DNA from 4 places in the Turicibacter sp. GALT-G1 genome. Region 3 is predicted to be linked to each of the others. Evidence: riboswitches for the same ligand, from Rfam matches in the RefSeq annotation. Region 3 holds a riboswitch; each other region holds the start of a gene.
The links. Region 3 has a riboswitch for lysine ahead of NEH74_RS11155 (transporter substrate-binding domain-containing protein). Riboswitches for the same ligand answer to the same signal wherever they lie in the genome.
Positions count from the first base shown of each region.

Region 1 (5,933 bases), on a different contig from region 3:
TCATTAATATATTGTTCAACTGATTAAGAAAATATGAGTTATGATATAATAAAGGAAATATGACAGCAGGAGGTTTAGAAGATGGATCAACATTATTTAGTGATGTTCTTACGTGAAGGAAGTTATATTGAGTCTAATGTGGAGCTTTTAGAGCTGGATCGCTCAACAATCGCTGAAGTGGTAGATCGTTTAATTGACTATCATAACAGTGATGAATTAGAGGATGAACTTCGTAGCTGTGGTACAAATATTCGTGCCATTATTCGTGTTTACTTAAATCATGTTGGAGATTATGGTTATGAAGATTTCTATCATTTAGAATTAGTCACACCAAAATCATTATAGTAAAAAGCACTTATCTAAAAGATAAGTGCTTTTTACTGTCCAAAGAATCATTAATAGGCTATAATGACTTTTTTTATTTTATATAGCAGCTAGAAGAAGCTATTTATATTAGGGGGAATATTAATTTTTTAACAGGGGACGATAAATTAAAAAAGTATTACAAATAATATGGGATTAAATTAACGAATTTCGAAAGGTATAGATTTAGTATTAGTATGATTCAAAATAATAAACAGATGCCTCTAATTGAGACCAATGTAGAATTATAAAATACATTTCTGTTTCTATATAGATAATTTGGTATAATAAAAAAGATGTATCAAAAAACGGAGGTTCTAACATGAATAATAACGATATCTTAATTCGTATTCGATATGCACTAAACTTAAAAGATGGACAAATGGTTAAAATTTTCAAACTTGGTGGAGTAGAAGTCACAGAGGAAGAAGTAAAAAAAATGTTAACCAAAGTAAAAGAAGAATTTGGTTTTCAAGATGCTGACAGTAATGAAACCTTACCATGTAACAATAAAATGTTAGATGCATTCTTAAATGGATTAATTACGTTTAAACGTGGTCCACAAGAAAAGAAATCTGGACAACCTGAAAATCCAGTTAGTATTACAAGACGTAATAACATTAATAATATCGTATTAAAGAAATTAAAAATTGCACTATCTTTAACGTCAGAGGAAGTTATTGATATTTTAGGATTAGCGGGTGTTAAAATTTCAAAGGGCGAATTAAGTGCCGTACTTCGTAAAGAAGGACATAAAAATTATAAAGAGTGTGGCGATCGTTACTTACGTAATTTCTTAAAAGGATTAGCCATTCAATACCGTACAACGCAAAAATAATAAATAAAGCCTTATCCTTATGATAAGGTTTTTTACTTTTTAATTGGTATATTATGTCTTAATTTGAAACAAATTGTCGTTGAAAAAAGTTTCATTTATTGATATAATTTAACTTCAAAAGAGCTGCTTATGATGAAAAATTTCTATACATTGGAGAAGTGAAAAATGACAGTAAGAATTGCAATTCTAGGTGGACCAAGATGTGGTAAAACAACGTTAATTCAACAATTATATGTGGATATGAAAATCCGTGATATTAATGTCGGGGTTGCGACTGAATATAGTACCGATTATTTACGTGATAAAGGAATGATCGAATCAATTTCAGAGCAATACGGAATTTATTTAGGACAATTACATTTAGAAAAAGCATTAGATGGACATGAATATGCAGTTACGGATTACGCAACATTTGTTCCATATATTTATGGACGCTTAATGCTTGGAGATAAAAAACGTACTAAAAAAGAAATTGAGATTTTAAATGACTTATATAGTTTAGCAATTCGTGACTTACCTCAGTACGACTATATCTTCTTTGTACCTCGTGAATTTGGATATAAAAAAGATGGAGTTCGTTGGCAGGATGAAGAAGTTGCTCAAATGGTGGATGATGCAATCTTAAACTTCTTAAATGCAGAGAATGTGAAGTATGAAGTTATCACAGGTTCAACGCGAGAACGCTCAGAAAAAATCTTAAATATTGTTGGAATTGAAAAAGAAATTGTTAAACCGCAACCAGTAGAAGAATTAGCTGAATAATAAATAAAATAAAGCCTATATCAATTTTCGATATAGGCTTTATTTCATTATAAACATTTTTCAAAAGCTACACGTTTACTGCCATCAGCTAGATAAATGACACCGCAATAATCAAATCCATTTTTTATAAGAGAGCGTTGCATCGCTTGGTTATCCTCATGTGTATCGACTTTAATGCTACCAACACTTTTTTTATTACACATTAATTCAGTTTGTTTAATCATTTCAGATGAGAGCCCGATTCCTTTTAACTCATGATCAACTGCAATCCGATGGATGACGGCATAGTTATCATTACTTTTCCAATCCCCTTCAAAAATTTTATTATAAGTAGCTTCTCCTTCAAAAGAAATAGCGATGGTTCCAACAATCTCATTATTTTTTATTAAGACAAAACTATGTCCATTTTTAATATCATTTTCAATGACTTTAGCATTTGGATAACCATTTTGCCATTGATTGATTCCCTTTTCTTTGAAATATTGTTGAGCTTGTTTAATAATCTCCATGACACGTTCAATATCTTCTAGTTTAGTATATCTTAATGCTAACATCTTTATTCTCCTTTCAAAAGTGGATAATTATTAATCATTATATCACCAAGTTCTATAACATAACTCTAATGTTTTCGACAAATTTCGCAATTAGAAATGACTAATTCGTACATACTAATGAAGTAAAACTAAAGGAGGTAGTCGCTATGCAGACTGGAACTAGACGTGTTGTATTAGTTGGTACAGGATTTGTTGGAATGAGCTTTGCGTATTCAATGGTAAACCAAGGTGGAGCTGAGGAGTTAGTTCTAATTGACGTTAATCATGAAAAAGCTGTTGGTGAAGCCATGGACTTAAATCACGGGATTCCATTTGGCCCAGAAAAAATTGAAATCTGGGCTGGAGATTACTCAGACTGTAAAACAGCCGATATCGTTGTTGTGACAGCTGGTGTTAATCAACAACCCGGAGAAACACGCTTAGCCTTAGTTGAACGAAATGCGAAAATCATGCGTGATGTTATTAAAAATGTTATGCAATCAGGATTTAATGGAATTCTGTTAATTGCAAGTAACCCTGTTGATGTCTTAACTTATATTGCTTGGCAAGAATCAGGTTTACCAAAACATCGTGTCATTGGGACCGGAACAACACTTGATACCGCTCGTTTAAGATACCAAATGGGTAAATATTTAGACGTCGATCCTCGTAACGTTCACGGTTATATTGTCGGTGAGCATGGTGATACTGAAACGCCATTATGGTCACATACAAGCGTCGGTGTCAAACCAATCTTCGATATTATTAAAGATCATCCAGAATATAAAAGAGAAGATTTAGAAGAAATCTATGTCAACGTCCGTGATGCTGCTTATCATATTATTGAACGTAAACGCGCCACTTATTACGGAATTGGGATGTGTATCACGCGTATTGTTAAAGCTATCCTAAATGACGAAAACTCAGTCTTACCAGTGTCAGCTTATTTAGATGGTGAATATGGTCTTCATGATATCTTTACCGGTGTGCCTGCGATTGTCAATCGTAACGGAATTCGCGAAGTCTTTAACTTAAATATTAGTCCAGAAGAACTCGAACAATTAACTAAATCCGTCTCAATTTTAAAAGAAACATTAGATACCGTGCGTTAATTGAATAAAAGAAACCTCAATCTAGTATTGAGGTTTCTTTAGGTATCGCACTTCATATTACAATCTGTCATAACAAAAAAAACACTTACCGTTTCAAGGGCGGCAAGTGGTTTTTATTATTTCCCTACACATTCACGACAACGATTATAATCATCCTGCATTGGGAAACGTGAATCGACACGCCCACCTGGTCCAACTTCTAGATTACAATTCGCACAATAAGGGATTTCATCGTAAGTTCCATCTTCATAAAGCATAGATAAAGGTTGCATCACAAACTCTTCAAACATCTTGTCACCTCATTTCTTTATAGATAAAAATGACTATATCATTTATATCATATCTTAATCAACGACAAAATAAAATCCCTAATAACCTTAATCAAAAGAACCTAGGGTTTAATATAATATGAGATAGGCTGATTGGGTTAGTAATAAATAATTAATTAAAACTGAAATGTACCGTATAAATTTATTAGGTATTGAATATAGTTTTAATTGTAGAGTTAGTGAAATATTAGGCTAAATGATTTGAATATACTAAGTTTGTTTGATATTATTTACAAATAATGGAAAATGTTTTAAAATAATTAATAACTTAATAATAAATAATTAAGGTAGAGGCTGCGGTTCTTAAGAGTATTCATAATGAGGTAAGCGCAATGAAGTATGAAGAAAGGAATAACCGCCGAAGGCTATAACTGAAGCTTTAAGGTTATAGACCTGGGGGTGTATAGAATATATGCATCACTGTCACAAATGCAAATTTGTGTTGAGCTACATTTAAGAAATAGAGACTATCCTGTTATCATCTATTTTAGGATAGTATTTTTCGAAGCTCCCTTAGTATGATTCAAATGAGGGAGCTTTTATTTGTAAATGTGAGCCTCTTTATGACGAAAAGGAAGGACGACAAAATGAAATTACAAGGAACGATGTCAGTAAAAAATGATGAACTTTATATCGGAGGAGTCAGTTGTTTAGAACTTGCTAAGACGTATCAAACCCCTTTATATGTCTTTGATGAACAACTTGCTCGAGAGAATTGCCGCGAATATGTGAAACATTTCAAAGTGAAAGAACATCGAAATCGAGTCGCTTATGCTGGGAAGGCCTTTTTACCACTTCATATGTGTCAACTCATCAAAGAAGAAGAATTATATTTAGATGTGGTATCTGGTGGAGAACTATACACGGCGAATAAAGCTCAGTTTCCAATGGAAAATGTACTGTTTCATGGAAATAATAAGACCATTGATGAAATTAAAATGGGGCTTGAGTTAGGAGTAGGTCGATTTGTTGTTGATAACTATTATGAACTTGATTTGCTAGAACAGTTCTGTAAGGAAAGAGGCACATCGCAAGCGATTTATTTGAGAATTACCCCTGGTATAGAGGCACATACACATGATTATATAAAAACGGGACAAATTGATTCGAAATTTGGATTTACTTTGACTAATGGGGATTTATATGAGTGTTTAGCCAGTTTTCATCGATATGAGCATCTACAACTGGTTGGATTACATGCACATATTGGATCACAAATTTTTGATGTAGAACCTTTTTTAGATGAAGTAGATATTATGATGAGTTTAGTTAAGGAGATTAAGGAAACATACGGCATTCAAATTAGAGAAGTTGATTTAGGAGGAGGAGTTGGCGTTTATTATACGAAAAATGATCAACCAAAAACCATTCAACAATTTTGTGAAGCTATGATTGAAAAAGTAGAAAAATCTTGTCAGAAATTAGGGATTAACGTACCGACGTTGATTATTGAACCAGGACGTTCCATTGTCGCAAATGCTGGAAGTACGCTATATACAGTTGGATCGATGAAAGATATTAAAGATGTTCGAACCTATGTCAGTGTAGATGGTGGAATGACTGATAATATCAGACCTTCGTTATATCAAGCACGTTATGAGTGTGCGATTGTGAATAAAATGAGAACAGGGGATCAAAAGCAAGTAACGATCGCAGGAAAATGTTGTGAAAGTGGTGATATTCTTATCACAGATGTTGATATTAAGGGTATTGAAACAGGTGATATCTTGATTATTGCCTCAACCGGTGCGTATGGATATTCGATGTCATCAAATTATAACAAGATTCCGAAGGCTGCGGTTGTTTCGGTTCAAAATGGAAAAAGTCGAGTGATTTGTAAACGACAAACGTTAGAGGAATTACTAGCTTTAGAAGTTTTATAGGGGGAATGAGAATATGGGGATTTTGGTTCATAAGTATGGTGGGACATCAGTTGGAACAACTGAGAAGATTAAACGGATTGCAAAACGAGTCATTGCGGAAAAGGAAAAGGGAA
Region 1 covers NZ_JAMQUS010000024.1:6,933-12,865, reverse strand. The annotation lists gene NEH74_RS04485 (hypothetical protein) at 82-345, shown strand; gene NEH74_RS04480 (DUF1456 family protein) at 686-1,201, shown strand; gene NEH74_RS04475 (ATP-binding protein) at 1,367-1,963, shown strand; gene NEH74_RS04470 (GNAT family N-acetyltransferase) at 2,011-2,517, opposite strand; gene NEH74_RS04465 (L-lactate dehydrogenase) at 2,664-3,608, shown strand; gene NEH74_RS04460 (hypothetical protein) at 3,725-3,898, opposite strand; lysine riboswitch at 4,218-4,395, shown strand; gene lysA (diaminopimelate decarboxylase) at 4,525-5,820, shown strand; gene NEH74_RS04450 (aspartate kinase) at 5,834-5,933, shown strand, end outside.
Region 1: it holds a riboswitch for lysine, as region 3 does, so the genes downstream of both, lysA (diaminopimelate decarboxylase) here and NEH74_RS11155 (transporter substrate-binding domain-containing protein) in region 3, are expected to answer to the same signal.

Region 2 (5,933 bases), on a different contig from region 3:
AACTTTCAGTCATTCCAAATGCGATGTATGCGAGTGAAGCGATACAAGCTGATAAAAGGGCGTATGGTAACTGAGAGTTAAAGTGAGCACCTAAATCACAACCTGATCCTGTTGCTGATAAAAGGGTTGTATCTGAAATAGGTGAGGCATGATCTCCAAAGATAGCACCTGATAAAACAGCGGCCATGACTGGAATCATTAAATTCATATCAATCGCCGCTGCGACTGAACCAGCAATTGGAAGTAAGATTCCGAATGATCCCCATGACGTTCCTGTTGCAAAAGCCATGAAGCTTGCGACAATGAACATCACAACTGGGATGAAGTTTGGATTAATGTTCGCTGATGTAATGACAGAGGCTAAGTAGCCACCTGCATCTAACGCACTAACTAACTCACAAATTGCCCAGGCTAATAATAAAACGATAATGGCTCCAACCATTGACTTCATTCCTGAGAAGAAGGCTTTGACATATTGGTTCTGCGTGACTTCACCACTTATGACATGACGATATGCCATTCCCATTGACACGATTAATCCCGCTGCTCCACCAAAGCGAAGCGCTGTTGATAGGTTGATGTTATCTAAGATTGCGAAGAATAAGTTGAAGTCTGATGTGTTATTCATTGCCCCTATATAGCCAGTATACACCATCGTTAACACCGTCACGACGATTAAGGTCAAGATCGGGACGATTAAATCCCATACTGTTCCTTTTGATGACTCCACGTCGCCTCCGTGAGCGCTTGCCACTTCAGCACTCGTAAGAGAACTATCATTCCCATTGATCGTATCCGTCTCGTATTTTTTCATGAGTCCAAGATTTAAATTGTATTTAATGACAATGAAGACCATGATAACTGAGACAATCACATAGAAATGATAAGGAATCGTCATTAAGAAAGCAGAGAACGTATTGTACGTCGCACCTGTACTTGCAAAAATAACTGCCATCGACCCCATCACTCCAGTCGCCCAACTTGAAATCGGTGAGATCACACAGATTGGTGCTGACGTTGAATCGACAATGTAAGCTAGTCGTGCTCGTGAAATTTTTTGTTGCTGAGCTAACGGTTTTGAGACATTTCCGACAACTAGGGCATTAAAGTAGTCATCGACAAAAATTAAAATTCCTAAAATGGCAGACGTATATTGAACGCCTTCGCGCGTTTTGACGTGTTTGATAATCGCTTTTGTAAACGCAGACGCTCCGCCTGATAAGACGATGTAAGCTGTAATGGCGCCAAGTGCAAGTAAGAAGAAAACAATCGACAGGTTCCAATCATTTAAAAAGCCGATTAATCCATCTTTTTCAAAAATAAGTCCACTAAACGTTGATCCAAGCGTTTCAACCGTTTGAATGAGATTGAAATTGGCTAAAATAAAGGCAGCCGAGATGGCACCAATCCCGAGTGATAATACGACACGGCGCGTAAAAATAACAAGGGCAATAGTAAGTAGTGCCGGAATTAACGCATAAATAGTTCCAATCATATAAATCCTCTCCTCAATTGTTAGTGCAATTGAATAAGAAGCTGTTCTTTTGATAAAGAAAAAAGAGCCATGCAGAGTTAAACTCATACATGGCTCTAAAAAGTCTAAGGTTGTTAGACGATAGATGACAAGTATTATTTAACTCTCCGATCATTAGTCCTCCACTACAATTGTAGTGACAGTGTTAAATTTATTCAACATAACACCAGCACAAGTTTGGTTGACACAAACAAGACTTCGGCGTGGACACCTTTTAGAATTTGTCATCGACGTCACTCTCGAAATTCCTACTCATTGGACACGCACCTCTAACTCATCAAAGAGAACAAGAGACATATTCAATTAAGCCTATTTTAGCATCTTTTATAAAAAAGTCAAGCATTGGGTTCTAAAATAATCAAATCAATGTGTGAAAGTTATCATGAAATATAGGGATTTCGATGTAAAATGACAGGGAATGTGGTAAGATAAAGGATAGCTTAACAAAGCATTGGAGGTTTTAATAGATGAATATGTCACCTTTAAAGGTTGGTCAAGAATTTTTAGTGACGATTAAACGCATCGGAATTAACGGTGAGGGAATCGGATATTATAAAAAACAAGCGGTCTTTATTCTAGGAACGTTAGTGGGTGAAGAAGTGGTTGCGACTTGTACGCGTGTGGCAGGTGGTTACGCGGAAGCGGAACTGGTACGTGTGAAACGTAAATCAAAGCACCGTGTGCAACCCGCATGTGAAGTTTATGGACAATGTGGTGGATGTCAATTACAACATATGTCTTATCAAGAGCAACTTCGTATTAAACGTGATGCCGTTTCACAAGCGATTGAACGTTATACGAATTTAGATCCTGAAGAATGTGATATCCGTCCAACGATCGGAATGAAAGATCCGTATAACTACCGCAATCGCGCTCAAATGCCAGTTGGATATGACGAAGATGGGGTTATGGTTGGATTCTACAGCATGAATTCACGTGAATTAGTGAATGTAACAGATTGTGATGTTCAATATGAAGAAATTAACACAGTCATCAATCATGCGGTTGATTTATTAGATGATTACAAAGTGTTCGCTTACGCACCTAAAACGAAAAAAGGAACGGCACGCTATATTGTCGTTCGTCGTGGATTTAAAACAGGTGAGGTCCAGGTGACATTCGTATTCGCTAATAACGAGTTCAGAAAAATGAATGCTTTAGCGAAAGACTTAATGAAATATTGCCCAGATGTTAAATCAGTTTATTTAAATATTAACAACGAAGATACGCATGAAATCTTCGGAAAAGAAATGAAGCACATCGCTGGAGAAAAATTCATTTCAGATGAATTAGGACGCTTCAAGTTCAATTTATCTCCACGCGCGTTCTATCAGTTAAACCCAGAACAAACGATTAAATTATACAACCAAGTCAAATATGCAGCTGCTTTAAAAGGAAACGAAAAAGTGGTTGATGCTTACTGTGGTGTTGGAACAATCGGTCAATGGGTTGCAGATAAAGCAAGTGAAGTACGTGGGGTGGATATTACACGTCAAGCCATTGCGGATGCGAAAGAAAATGCAAAATTAAATGGTTTAACAAATACATATTATGCCGTTGGTAAAGCAGAACAAATCGTACCGAAATGGGCGAATGAAGGATTTAAACCAGATGTCGTGATTGTGGATCCTCCTCGTACAGGATTAGGAACTGAGCTAATCGAGATGTTAAAACGTGTGCAACCAAAAACGATTGTGTATGTGTCATGTAATCCATCGACGTTAGCTAAGAATTTAAAAGAATTAACGAAGAAGTACCGTGTGGACTATATTCAACCAGTGGATATGTTCCCACAAACGTCTCATGTTGAAGCCGTTGTGCGCTTAGTTCGCCAAGACCGCCCAGCTAAAAAACAACGCTAAGAATTTAGACAGTATCTTTAAGATGCTGTCTTTTTTTATACTAAGATGCACAGGGAGGGTATCAGGTCAAGTGGCTAGCGTTGTACATTGATCGACAAGAACAGTAGATGGTTTTAAAATAAGAAAATCTATGAGGCGATATTATAAGGGAGAGCTTCTACCGATGGGCTATTCTTATTAGTAGGTGAGCAAGCTCACCCCTAATCCCATTGATTCGCTCTCCCTGTCATCGCCTCAATTTTATTTTAAAACTTCTTTAGTGAGATGAACAGATACTAGCAATTGAACTGAGGTTATCGTGGTTAGAAAGATGCATGCTAAGATTTTGTAGCACTTGTTTTTTTTGAGATAACGTGGCAAAACAGGTGACAATGGGTCAACTGGATATAAGAGAATCTATCAATAAGGTTTAAATATAATTCGAATGTTTTGGTAGAGATAGAGGGGCTTTGATAGATCGGGTGTCGGTCTTAGTATAAGGGGAGGTAAAAAGAGAAAGAAAATGATAGGCACTAGTACTTGAAGTGAGGGGATCATAGTTAGAAAGATGCATACTAAGATTTTGTGGCGCTTGTTTTTGGGATAATATGGAAAACGTATAACGGTAAATCAACTAGGAAGGGATTTGTATTGATATTAAGTAGGAAGTAAATTGAATTTATAAAAAAGTGTTGTATTATTTTTTAATACTAATCGGTTTGTTGAGGGAATATCTTTGATTTTAGTTGGTTTAATTCTTCCGTTAGTCTATCTATTTCACTATAAAGGTTGTCAAAGTTTTCTTGTCGATATTCACTTCGTTATTGACTCACGGCTTCTCCTTGGCGAGCTAATTGGAATCCTCTTTGTTGAACCATATTCTGACTAGTGACAGCGATATCAAGGAGGGCTCCAGAAACGACATATTGCTCAAAGATATTTAAATTGATATTAATTAAAATAGTTACGACAGTGATGACTAGAATGTACTCAGTAGGATCTAAATCGGCAATAAAGGCTAAAAATTCACTGTCTGTGAATCCATACTTATAACTGCTTATTCCAGCAAATGCATCAAAGTTTAAAAGTGTATCGTAATTACCGGATAGAATAATATTCACTCTCTTTATGATAATAGTCTTGCTAACATATTATATGAACATTAGTGAGGGCAAAAGGCTGATAAAAAACATCCATAATTTTAAAAACGTTTATGATAAAGGATTATTTTATTCATGGGATGGTATCGCATTTGAGGTAAATTTGTTTTTTTATTGAAAGGGAGGAGTTGAGAGAACGTTTTGATGATGAAAACATAGAATATATATTGTAGTTAGATTTTAATGTGGTTTTAGGAGGGATTAGGATGACATTTGTAGGGGCTTTTAAGTCATTTTGGAAAAATTATTTTAATTTTAGTGGTCGTGCATCAAGACGTGAGTTTTGGTTTGTTGTTCTTTGGAATGTGATTATTGGTGCCGTTTTAGGATTTGGATTAGGTCTTTCTTTTGTTGGCATGATGGCATCTGCCGTTAGTTATGGGGATGGTTTTTCTGCGAGTACTGTTTTTGTCTCATTGTTTGGAGGTTTGTTAGCTATTTATAGTTTAGCAGCTCTTATCCCGTCATTGAGTTTATCCGTTCGTCGCTATCATGATACGGGATTATCAGGTTGGTGGTTTGTTGGTTTGTATGTGGTTAATCTCGTTATTGAGTGGACAACAAGTGGACTAGTTTGGTCAGTTATTGGCTTATTAGTTAGTATTGTTATGCTGATTATTACGCTTCTTCCAACGAATCACTTTTTAAAACAAGCTGAGGAATAAAAGCATTTAGGAGTTGAAAATTTTTAGAATTAAACTCCTTTTTTTATTTGAAAGTGCTTTTAAAAATAAGGTTATAATGATAATATATGGTTGTATTTGATTAACATGCAAGTGTTGTAAGAGAGGGGACTAAACTTGTAGGCTGATGTGTGATTCATTCGTTAATGAGAGGGGAAAGTGGAAGATGCAAGCGTATTTATTTGTTCATTTTAGAGAAAAGGCGACACCAGATGGTGAGCAAGTTTATTTTGGTTTGAGTAAAGATGGATTCCATTGGGAGGAAGTGAACAATGGGCGCCCTGTTTTGTGGGCTTATTATGGTGATAAGGGCGTTCGCGATTTTACAATTACGCGTCGTAAAGATAATGGAAAGTTTTATATTTTTGCGACAGATTTAAGTTTAGCTTATGGGATGCGCAATCAGTATCATAATTCTTGGTATGAGATTTCGGTTAACGGCAGTAAAAATTTCTCGGTATGGGAATCTGATGACTTAGTGAATTGGTCGGAACAACGTTTAGTGAAACTTGTAGATGAAAATTTCGGATGTCTATGGGCACCAGATATTATTTTTGATTCAGAAAATGAGGATTATGTCATTCATTGGTCTTCGCTACATAAAGATTATTCAAATGGATTCAAAGGGATTTATTATAGTTGTACGAAAGATTTTGAGACTTTCTCAAAACCTGAGGTGTTATATCGTAAAGAGGATAGTGGTGTGATTGATTCT
Region 2 covers NZ_JAMQUS010000010.1:16,537-22,469, forward strand. The annotation lists gene NEH74_RS02635 (Na+/H+ antiporter NhaC family protein) at 1-1,495, opposite strand, end outside; lysine riboswitch at 1,642-1,814, opposite strand; gene rlmD (23S rRNA (uracil(1939)-C(5))-methyltransferase RlmD) at 2,002-3,396, shown strand; gene NEH74_RS02645 (hypothetical protein) at 4,197-4,496, opposite strand; gene NEH74_RS02650 (DUF805 domain-containing protein) at 4,742-5,200, shown strand; gene NEH74_RS02655 (glycoside hydrolase family 43 protein) at 5,385-5,933, shown strand, end outside.
Region 2: it holds a riboswitch for lysine, as region 3 does, so the genes downstream of both, NEH74_RS02635 (Na+/H+ antiporter NhaC family protein) here and NEH74_RS11155 (transporter substrate-binding domain-containing protein) in region 3, are expected to answer to the same signal.

Region 3 (5,933 bases):
GTGTACTGTTGGATCAAAAGCGACACCCTCTGCTTCGATTACTTCTACTCCTTCTTGTTTAAGAGCATCTACTAATTGAGCATGGATCATTTTAAATCCTGTTAAAAATGTTTTGGTATTTTCATCTTCAACCGTACTTGATAATGCACGTTCGAAGTTATCAATTGCTGGAATAATATTTGTTACAATTGATTGCGAACGATACTTTACTTCACGTGCACGTTCTTCATTCATACGACGCTTGAAGTTTTCAAGCTCTGCCGCATTACGTAGCAATTGATCTTTTAACTCTTCAATTTGCTGCTTTAAACTTTCAGTTTCAGAGATTGTTTCAACTGTTTCTGTTGCTTCACACTCTTCTTGGCAGCACGTTGATTCTACAGCTTCCACATTTTCTTCATTTAATTCCTCAACTGATTGGGCATCCTTATTCAATCGTCCCACCTCCTATTTATATAAATCAGACATGATTCGAGCAACTTGTTCAAGAAGTGGAATAATTTTACGATACTCCATTCGGGTCGGACCTAGTACCGCAATTTTACCAAATTCATGATCACTAATCTGATAAGGAACTGTAATTAGCGTACAATTCTCCATCGCTTTAATCTCATTCTCTTGTCCAATTTTAACCGTTAATTGATGGCCGTCTTCGTCGGCTTCTATTACTTTAACAATTTCATCAGCTTCAATCATATTAAATAAATGATACGCTTTATCTAAATCGTTAAATTCAGGTTGTTTTAAAATATTTGACTTCCCACTCAAAATATAATTTTGTTGATTTAATGACTGGGTTAAAAGTTGTAGCATCGCATACATAATTTCTTCTTTATAAGAAATAAAATCATGTAATTGATGTTCAAAACTTTCTGTCAATTTTTCATGAACATGTCCAATGTATTCTCCTACTAATAACTCATCGAGTGCTTTGATAATGCTTTCCATTCTAGTCATATCAATATTAGTTGGAAGAGTAATTGTTCGACTTTCTACATGGCCTTGATCTGTAATCAAAACAAACACCGCTTGACGTTCTGAGATTGGAACAAGTTGAATTTTTTTCACTCGACTATAATCTCTAGAAGGTCCAAGTAAAATCGATGTGTAGTTAGTCAAACTCGATAAGAGCTTCACAGCTTCTTTAATCGTTGTTTCACGTTCAAATTGTTTTTGATCTAACAATTGTCTAAATATTCCTACTTCTGGTGTTGTCTCCATCGGTTCTTGATTTACGATGAAATCTACATAATAGCGATAGCCTTTTTGACTTGGCACGCGACCACTCGATGTATGAGTTTTTTCAATAAATCCCAAATCCTCTAAATCTGCCATATCATTACGAATGGTTGCAGCAGAGAAGTTTAATTCCTCTTTTTTAGAAAGGATTCGCGAACCAACTGGTTGTGCAGTTTGTATGAACTCTTCTACAATTGCCTTTAAAACTAATATTTGACGTTCTGTTAGCAATGTAAACACCTCTTTTAGCACTCATTAACCCTAAGTGCTAATACCATTATATAAAACTCTATTAGCACTGTCAACACTATAGTGCTAATTTTTTTGTTTTTTATCTTTATTATACAAACTCAAATCAGATGTTTTCGAGATAGACAATGGCTGATAATAAAACAAAAGAAGGTACAATGCATAGTGTACCCTCTTTTTAAAATTTCATTATTTATTTGCTTCAATTAATGATAATAATGAGGCTTTAGGTTGGAAACCTACTGTTTGTTGAACTGCTTGTCCATCTTTGAATAAAATTAATGTTGGAATTGACATTACTTTATATTCAGCTGCAACTGCTGGACAGTTATCTACGTTTACTTTAACAATTTTTGCTGTTCCTTCTAACTCTGTTGCTAATTCATCTAAAACTGGTGCAATCATTTTACATGGTCCACACCAATCAGCATAGAAGTCAACTAATACTAATCCACTTGCGATTTCTTGAGCAAATGATTCTTCTGTTGCATGAATGACTGACATGTTCATTCCTCCTTTTATACCCTTTTTCTATACTTTAGTATAGCACATTTCCATGAAATTACAAATAATTTGCACTTTCCCCCATATTATCTCACATTTATCAGAATGTATCCACAAGAGCATGAACTAAAATTTTCAAAAACATGAATTTTATAGATCGTTTCATCATACCTGTCATTAAAAAATATGAACTGAATAACTCTCCTAAAGGCTCTTAGATAAATAACGATGTAAGAATTCTTTTGTACGCTCTTGCGTTGGATTTATGAAGATTTGCTCAGGTGTGCCTTCTTCAGCAATAACCCCTTTATCCATAAAGACCACACGATCACTAACCTCTTTTGCAAACCCCATTTCATGTGTTACCACAATCATCGTTAATCCTTCATCCGCTAACTGTTTCATGACATCTAAGATACCACCAACCATCTCTGGATCGAGTGCACTAGTTGGTTCATCAAACAATAACACTTCTGGATCCATACAAAGGGCCCGCGCAATGGCAACACGTTGCTTTTGCCCTCCTGATAGTTGTGTACTACTACAGTTTGCAAATTGCTCCATTCCCACTTTTTTTAAATAAAACATCGCTTTTTCTTTCGCTTCTTCTTTACTTCGTTTTAAAATTTTAGTTTGACCAATCATACAATTTTCCAAAACCGTCTTGTTTTGAAATAAATTAAAGCTTTGAAATACCATTCCCACTTTTGTTCGATGATGATTAATATTAATATTTCCCTTTAAAATATCTTTTCCGTAATATAAAATTTCTCCACTATCTGGATTCTCTAATAAATTAATACAACGTAAAAGAGTTGATTTCCCGCTTCCACTTGATCCAATAATTGTAATAACTTCTCCTTTTTTTACATGAAACTCAATGTTATTTAAAACTTCTAAATTCCCAAAATGTTTTTTCAAACGATGGATTTCAATAATATGATTCGCTTCCACTATGATCCTCCTTAGTCAAGCGTATTAGGTACAGTTTGTGACGCTGGAAAAGATGTTTTAGGCAGATTCATTCTTTTCTCAATAAATCGCAAAATTTGCGCCGTAATCGTTGTCAACACTAAATAAATCAAACAAGTAATAAAAAATGTTTCTGAATATAACATCGCACTACCAGCTACTGATCGTGATTGAAAGAAAACTTCAATCACCCCAATGACATTTAGCATCGAACTATCTTTGATATTAACGATAAATTCATTTCCGATAGATGGGAATGAATTTTTGATGGCCTGTGGTAAAATAATGTACCTCATGGTTTGCGAGCTCGTCATTCCAATACTACGTGCAGCTTCAATTTGCCCCTTATCAATGGATTGAATCCCAGAACGAATAATCTCCGCCATATAAGCACCCGTATTCACAGAAATAATTACAATCCCTGCTGTCATCGCATCCCACCCAAGGACAGGTCTTAAGGCATAATATAAAAACATTGCTTGCACCATCATCGGCGTTCCTCTAAAGAACCACACATACAACCCCACAATCCAATGTAATACTTTTTTTATAGCCTTAACTCCCATCGAATCACGAGGTTCGATGGCAATGGCACGAATCCCTCCTAAAACAAGACCAATAACTAATCCAAATATTGTTCCCAATAAGGCTAATAATAATGTAATTTTAATCCCATACCAAAATAAATTAAAATTATTTGTAAATAAATCAAAAGCTTTCTCAAAAAAATCAACTTGAAACATCATAAACACCCTCTTACTCTCCTGTTGGCGCTGTTTCGCGTGCAGCATTCATCCATTCCTGACGTGTCGCTTCAGAAATTTGATCTAAAGCAGCTTGTACGTTATTAAAGAAATCTGATCCGCGGCTTCCTTCTTTTAACCCAATTGATACAGATGTATCTACATCAAATCCTTCCCCATCAGCAAAATGAACAATCGTTAAACTTGGATTTGCTTGGACAACCCCTTCGGCAACTGGTAATTCAGCTGTGATTCCATCAGACTCTCCTGATAATAGGGTTTGAACTAATTCAGGATAGCTTGAGCGTGGCGTTAAGTGATTCACTTCTTTGATTTGATCAATGATTTCATCATAATTTGTATTCATTTGTCCGATGACATTAGCTTGACTAAAATCATTAATGGAAGTGGCATCCACATAGTTTCCATCTTTTTTAACTATCATAACCATTTCTGATTCAAAGTATGGTGTTGTAAAGTCAATTCCTTGTTCACGTTCTTCATTCGCTGTCATCCCTGCAATAATGGCATGAATTTCTCCTGATTGAAGTGCTGGCTGTAATCCATCCCAATCTAATTTTTTAACAACTAATTCTTTCCCCAGTGTATCTGCAATTTGTGAGGCCACTCTTACATCATAACCATCACATAATCCCGCTCCACCAATTGAAACAGCTGTTTCCGTTTCCTTATCTGTTTGCCAGTTAAATGGAGCATAATTACACTCCATTCCTACAATAAATTGATCTTCTGAATTTGCTCCGTTTGCTCCACAGCCAACTAACAACGAACCTAATGCTAAAACTCCAATAAACTTTTTCATATCAATCATTCTCCCCTTTTGATTTTCTTCAACAAAAAAAGTCGTGCTATTAAACACGACTTACTTTTTAAAGTTCGTTTGATTAATAGCTCCACTTCATTTCTGAAGGAGTGTTACAGGTATTCCCTGCAACCCCAAGCTAAGCATCTGCCAATGCTAGCTTTCGGCGATGATTACCTTTCCTATCTTTCACTGTCTGCCGACTCCGGATAATACTCTGATGCACCGCTACCTCTATACGATTTTTCTTGTCTAAATGTAATATACCATTTTTTAACATAAACCTCAAGCGTCTTCAGGGAATTTTTGGATAAATTTACGCAGTAACTTAATAATTTGGTATAAAAAAAGACATAGGCAATCCTATGTCTTTAATTATTATTTTAACTCAACCACAGTTGCTCCTGTACCACCTTCACCAGCACCACCAAATCTAAATGAAGCAACATGTTTGTTTTTCTTTAAATATTTATGAACCCCTTGGCGAAGAGCTCCCGTTCCATGCCCATGAATGATTGTCACGGTTTGATATCCTGCTAACAGGACTTCATCCATATATTTATCTAAACGTAACATCGCATCCTCATAACGTTCCCCACGTAAGTCTAGTTGAATCCCAACGTTTGTGTTACGTTTATGAATCATTTTACCTTTGCCTGAATCTTTTTTCTTCACTGATTGACGTAAATATTCTAAATCTTCTTCTTTAATGTTTACTTTCATCATTCCAAGTTGAACCATCCAGTCACCATTTTTTGTTTTCTCAATCAGTTCTCCTTGACGATTTAATGAAAGTACCATGACTTCATCTCCTGCTTTTAGTGGAGCCTTATTACGTGCTTTACGTTTAAACTGCTCTGCTTGTTTGGCTTCTGATTTTTTAAGCGACGTTAGTTTTTCTGTTAGTTCATGATCTTTAATACTTAAGTCAGCCATTTTCTTTGCTTGACGTAAATCCGCTACAATTTGTTCTGCCTCTTCTTTTGCCTGACGGATATTTTCAAAAGCTTCCTTTTTAATCTCTTCTAAGACACGTTCTCGTTCAGCTTCAAACTTTGCAATCTTACGTTCATAATCAAGACGCATCTCTTCTACTTCTTGATTTTGTTTTTGTAATAATTGAATTTCATGATCTAATTCTAAACCACGATCTTCTAATTTCGTAATTAAATCAGTCATTTCCGTACGTTCTGTTTCAACATACGCACGAGCTGTTGTTAAAATCGCTTCTTTTAACCCTAAACGTTTTGAAATTTCAAACGCGTTTGAACGACCTGGTACCCCAACTAATAAACGATAGGTTGGCGATAATGTTTCAATATTAAACTCCACTGACGCATTAATGACATCATCATTTTCATAGGCATATGCTTTCAACTCCGGATAATGGGAAGTCGCAATGG
Region 3 covers NZ_JAMQUS010000065.1:10,158-16,090, forward strand. The annotation lists gene grpE (nucleotide exchange factor GrpE) at 1-435, opposite strand, end outside; gene hrcA (heat-inducible transcriptional repressor HrcA) at 448-1,470, opposite strand; gene trxA (thioredoxin) at 1,678-1,992, opposite strand; gene NEH74_RS11145 (amino acid ABC transporter ATP-binding protein) at 2,197-2,946, opposite strand; gene NEH74_RS11150 (amino acid ABC transporter permease) at 2,958-3,707, opposite strand; gene NEH74_RS11155 (transporter substrate-binding domain-containing protein) at 3,721-4,530, opposite strand; lysine riboswitch at 4,609-4,775, opposite strand; gene NEH74_RS11160 (endonuclease MutS2) at 4,909-5,933, opposite strand, start outside.

Region 4 (5,933 bases), on a different contig from region 3:
ATGAAAAAAGTTTAGAGTGGATTATTCCTGTATTAGAACAAAATGAATATCTACAGCCTAAAGCGGCAGCGTATTTAATTAAATCGACTATTTTAAAAAGACAAGGTCGAGATGAGTTAGGAAGAGAGTTACTACTCGAATTGATTAATAATCCTTTTTATGAAGACTATTTGGGTTATGCTTATCATAATTTAGGCTATAGCTTTAAAGACTCAGGACTATATCAACAAGCACTTGATTGTTTAAAGATAGCACTCCCTCTCCGTGAAACAGTTAAGCAACGCTCGATTACCAAATGTTTGATGGGCGAAGTTTATTTTAGAATAGGCAATTATGAAAAAGCTCATAGTCTATTAGTCGAGGTTAAAGATATTATTTTTCATAAAGGTTCTTTTGAACAACAAGAGGCGACTTTAGAGTGGGGATTAGATTTATATTTGGAAACTCAAGACTTTGAATCCATGTTGATTTTGTTAGAGGATATTCAAAAATTAGTTGATAAAGAGATATTAGATGAGTTTATTTATACGAAATTTCAAAATCGATTATATAAAAGGATTATGGATGATGTTCTTGGTCAACAGAAAGATTTAAATGAATACCGTATTTTACTTGATGCTATTACGTAAAAGGTCACAGATTTTTTAATAAATCTGTGACCTTTTTTTTCTTTATTATACAATAAATAACTACTTATAATAGTTATGGAAACAGGAGGACGTAGTAGTGAATAAATTTAACGATTATCAAATGCATCGGATGATTTATTTATTACGATTATCATTTTGTATCGATCAAAAGAATAAGTACATTCCGGATACGAAAGTAAATGATACTCCGAATAACTCAACTAATAATAAAATTAGTTTAGAAGATTATCCAATTGACTTAGTCAATTTAGATGAAATCTTGGAAGAATCACATCATATTTGAAATGTCTTACAAATAAAATCGATATAAAATAAGTTTCTATATCTATCATTAATTAGGGAGAGTGTTATACACTCTAATTAAGATTAGTGTCGTTCATCATTACAAGGGTACGTAGAAAGCTGTTGTTAGGGGTAGCAACAGCTTTTTATGTTTCATTAAAAATATTCAAAAAAATAAAGCCTTAAATCATCATGAATACACATTAATATTTAAAAAATAAACGAAATAGTCTTCTTTTAAACTATATGATTATAAAATAGAGAATGATAAAACAAGCATCAAATAATAAAATGCTAATTTCAACATTATATGGTATTTATAACTAATTTATATAAAATTTTAATGTTTTAATAATAAAAAATAAGTGTTTCTTATACTATTTAATAAAAAAATGTTGTTTTTGAGTATAAAATAAGATAAGATGACATTGTAAATTAAATAGGTTTTAGATAGAGGTGCGGTAATTAAGAGTACTATCGAAGAGTGAAGATGTTGACGCGATAGGAAAGGGATTCTCGCCGAAGCCTATAACTGATACTTTAAGGTTATAGAGCTGGTGTTAAGTAGAAGATATTTAACATTGTCACAATTTATTATTGTGGAGGGCTATCATTCCGGATTTAAATCATCCTAACTTAGTACGGTTATATGATAAAAGTCTTGAGAATGGCCTCAGGACTTTTTGAATGTTTTGATTAGAGTCGTCCCAATAATCGTGGAGAGCTATCATTTGAGAATCGGAAATAAGGATGATCTATTGTTCTTTTCTGAAGGTCGTGAGTGAATGGCTCAAGGCTTTTTTTATTTGCCTCTTTCAACTAAACACTATTTAAAATTTAAAATAAGAGGGAGAAAAAAATATGCTTAGTTTAAGAAAACCAAGAGTTGATGGTAAAGAGGAGACAAAAGAATTTAAAGTCCCTCATACTTTAGTCATTGTTACATTTATTTTAGTTATCGTAGCATTAGCAACATGGATTTTACCTGCAGGAACATATGAGCGTATCGTCAATGATGCAGGGAAAACAGTCGTTGTTGATGGTTCATTCGCTTATGTTGATCAAACCCCACAAGGATTATTTAGTGTATTACAAGCCCCAATTCATGGAATTGTAGGAGCGGCAGAAATTATTGCTTTCTTATTTGTAGTTAGCGGATCAATTGCAATTATTACAAAAACACGTGCTATTGATGCTGGAATTACAAATGCCGTTAAATCATTTAAAGGAAAAGAAATGTTAATGATTCCGGTTATTATGGGATTATTCTCATTAGGTGGGGCCATCTTCGGAATGACGGAAGAAGCTATTCCATTTATTGCGATGCTTATTCCTTTATGTTTAGCCTTAGGATACGATAGTATTATGGCGATGGCAATTTCTTATATGGGATGTATTGTTGGATTCGCAACAGCCATGTTAAATCCATTCTCGGTAGGAATTGCTCAAAGTATCGCACAGGTGCCAGCAGGAACAGGGGTTGGATTCCGCACGATCATCTGGGCGGTTACAACAGTAGCTTCAATTTTATATTTAATGTGGTATGGACGCCGTATTAAACGTAATCCACAATTAAGTCCAGTTTACGAAATTGATCAGGTACGTCGTCAGGAGTTAGAAGACGCAGAATCTGAACATTTACCATTCACATTCAAACATAAAGTTATTTTAGCATCTATCTTAGTATGTTTAGCTGCTATCGTTATAGGTGTTTTACAATTTGGATTTGGAATTCCAGAAATTGCGGCTATTTTCTTTGCAACGGGAATTATCTGTGGATTCATTGGGCGTTTAAGTTTAGATGATATGGCCAATTCATTCATTCATGGAGCAAAAGATATGATTAGTGCAGCAGTAGTGGTTGGATTTGCACGTGCAATTGTTATCATTGCTCAAGACGGACAAATTATTGATACGATTCTTTATAACTTATCAAACTTCATTGGACAATTGCCATCGTTAGTTGCTGGATATGTGATGTTCTTTGTTCAAATGTTTATCAATTTCTTTATCTCATCGGGATCAGGACAAGCTGCTTTAACGATGCCAATCATGGCACCGCTTGGTGAGTTAGTTGGTATTACACCACAAACTTCAATTTTAATTTTCCAATTTGGTGATGGATTCTCAAATGCTATCTTCCCAACAAGTGCTGTTTTAATGGCTTGTTTAGGTGTAGCGGGAATTCCATGGGCAAAATGGATTAAATGGGTTTGGCCAGTTCAATTAATTTTTGGTGGATTAGCAATTATCTTTATTACAATTGCCATCTTAATGGGATGGTCATAAGGAGACAGTATAATGAAAAAAGAATTATTATCAATCGGGGAATCATTAAAAGAACGTTTAGTAGACATGAATCGCTTTATTCATGATAATCCGGAATTAGGGAATCAAGAATACAAAGCAGTTGAAAAATTAACAACCTTTTTAAAAGAACATGATTTCGAAATTAAATGCCCAGTGGCAGGGTTAGACACTGCATTTGAGGCTGTATACGATAGTGGGAAACCAGGTTTATCAGTGGCATACCTTTGTGAATACGATGCCTTACCTGAACTAGGACATGGATGCGGTCATAATATGATTGGTGTAATCAGTGCCGGGGCTGGAGTTGCCTTAAGTAAAGTTATCGATGAAATCGGTGGAAAAGTCTATGTGTTCGGGACACCTGCCGAAGAAACAAATGGAGCAAAAGTGACTATGACAGAGGCTGGACTGTTTAACAAGATGGATGCTGTTATGATGGTGCACCCTTCGGGATTCACGACAGAAAGTGGAACATCTTTAGCGATGGAAGCTTTACAGTTTGATTATACAGGTCGTCCATCTCATGCAGCTGCATCTCCTGAAAACGGGATTAATGCTTTAAATGCAGTGATTCAATTATTTAATGGAGTAGATGCTTTACGTCAGCATGTGACACCAGATGTAAGAATGCATGGAATTATTACTAATGGTGGGGTTGCTGCTAATATTGTACCTGAACATGCAACAGCACAGTTTTATATCCGCGCAGCAACTAAAGAATATTTAGCAGTTGTTAAGGAAAAAGTGTTAGGTATTGCTCAAGGGGCTGCTTTAATGACAGGAGCAACTTTAGAAGTAAGCAACTATGAGTTATCATATGATGATTTAAAAACAAATGCTGTGCTTTCAGAAACATTTAACGAAAACCTTCGTTCATTAGGAATTACAGAGATTCATAAACATCGTAAAGGAACAGGATCAGTAGATATTGGAAACATTAGTAATGTATGTCCAACTATCCATCCGTATATCGGAATTGCTGATTGTGAAATTACAGGACATTCTCAACAAATGGTTGATGCAACGGTAACAGATTTCGCTCATGATCGTTTAATAACAGCTGCAGTTGCTTTAGCTTATACAGGATATGATGTATTATCTGGAGCTATTAAATTGAAATAATAAAAACCACCCAAAGGTGGTTTTTTACATATATAGAAAAATAGTAGAAATATAGGAACATAGGTATAAGTTTTACCTTATTTATGATATATAATTATAATTAGATAGCGGATTAGGAAGACTAATTAAAAAGTCATAAGGAGGACATATGAAATTCAACTGGAATAAGAAATATAACACGATTGCAGTATATGCGTTTATTGTTGTGAGTTTAAGTATTATTTTTTATAATATTATCTCAAAGCTTGAAAGCTTTGCAGGCAAGTTAAATGAAATTATGGGTATTTTTCAACCCTTCATTATCGGATTCATTATTGCGTATTTATTAAACTTTATTCTTAAGTTTTATGAAAATAAAGTATTTAAAATGAGAGGGCTAAATAAAGTTAAAAAGTCATCGATAAGAGGTCTAGGGATTTTACTCTCTTATATTACCGCAGGAATTATATTATATGTCTTTATGCAATTTGTTCTTCCACAATTAATTGAAAGTGTCCGTGGATTAATTAACGATATTCCACGATATGTTAAAGAGCTAACTATTATTGTTGATACGCAGTTGCAAGAAATGAATATTAATCAAGAATATATGACACTCATTAGTGAAAAATTCGCAGAGATTACAAACTGGGTAATTCAGTTGTTAACAAACGTTTTACCGATTGTCGGAAATGCTGTGATGTCTATTGCCTCAAGTATTTGGAATATTGTCTTAGGTATTATCATTTCTATTTACTTATTAATGGACAAGGAAAAATTCTTTGGACTAGGAAAAAAAGTTGTGACATCGTTATTTAATGAAAAGCATACAACAATTATTCTAGACTTGGCGAATCGTACTAATTTAACATTCGGTAGGTTCATCGGTGGAAAAATTGTTGATTCATTGATTATTGGGATTTTAACCTTTATCATCTTAGCTATTTTTAAGATGCCGTATGTCTTATTAATTTCAGTGATTATTGGGATTACGAATATTATCCCATTTTTCGGACCATTTATTGGTGCAATCCCATCAGCCATTATCATTTTATTCGTATCTCCAATCCAAGCATTGTGGTTCTTAGTCATTGTTCTTGTGATTCAACAAGTCGATGGAAATATTATTGGACCTAAAATCTTAGGAGATTCAATTGGAATTTCAGCCTTCTGGATTTTATTCGCAATTTTAGTTGCAGGAAAACTGTTTGGATTAGTAGGAATGATCATTGGAGTTCCGATGTTTGCAGTCATTTATTCAATTATTAAGGATATTATTGAAGCACGTTTACGATATAAAGGTTTACCCACTGAAACAAATAATTATATGGATTAATTCAAGGTACCCCTATTAGGGTGCCTTTTTCTGTATCGGGTTACTGATTTTACAGCAACTATTGTTGCATATATAGGGATATGTTATGATGAACCGTATCACAAGTAACGGAGCACGCTTTAATTAGAAAACTTATATCTTATTTTAGGTTTAAACATAATATAATAATTATATAAATAAAAAATGCTTAGTGCGTCAACACTAAGCATCCTTAGAGTATTTATTTGAGCAACTGCGTCGGCGAATTACTTTTG
Region 4 covers NZ_JAMQUS010000061.1:31,579-37,511, forward strand. The annotation lists gene NEH74_RS10925 (transcriptional regulator) at 1-629, shown strand, start outside; gene NEH74_RS10930 (hypothetical protein) at 727-933, shown strand; lysine riboswitch at 1,376-1,550, shown strand; gene NEH74_RS10935 (YfcC family protein) at 1,794-3,221, shown strand; gene NEH74_RS10940 (M20 family metallopeptidase) at 3,234-4,364, shown strand; gene NEH74_RS10945 (AI-2E family transporter) at 4,513-5,679, shown strand.
Region 4: it holds a riboswitch for lysine, as region 3 does, so the genes downstream of both, NEH74_RS10935 (YfcC family protein) here and NEH74_RS11155 (transporter substrate-binding domain-containing protein) in region 3, are expected to answer to the same signal.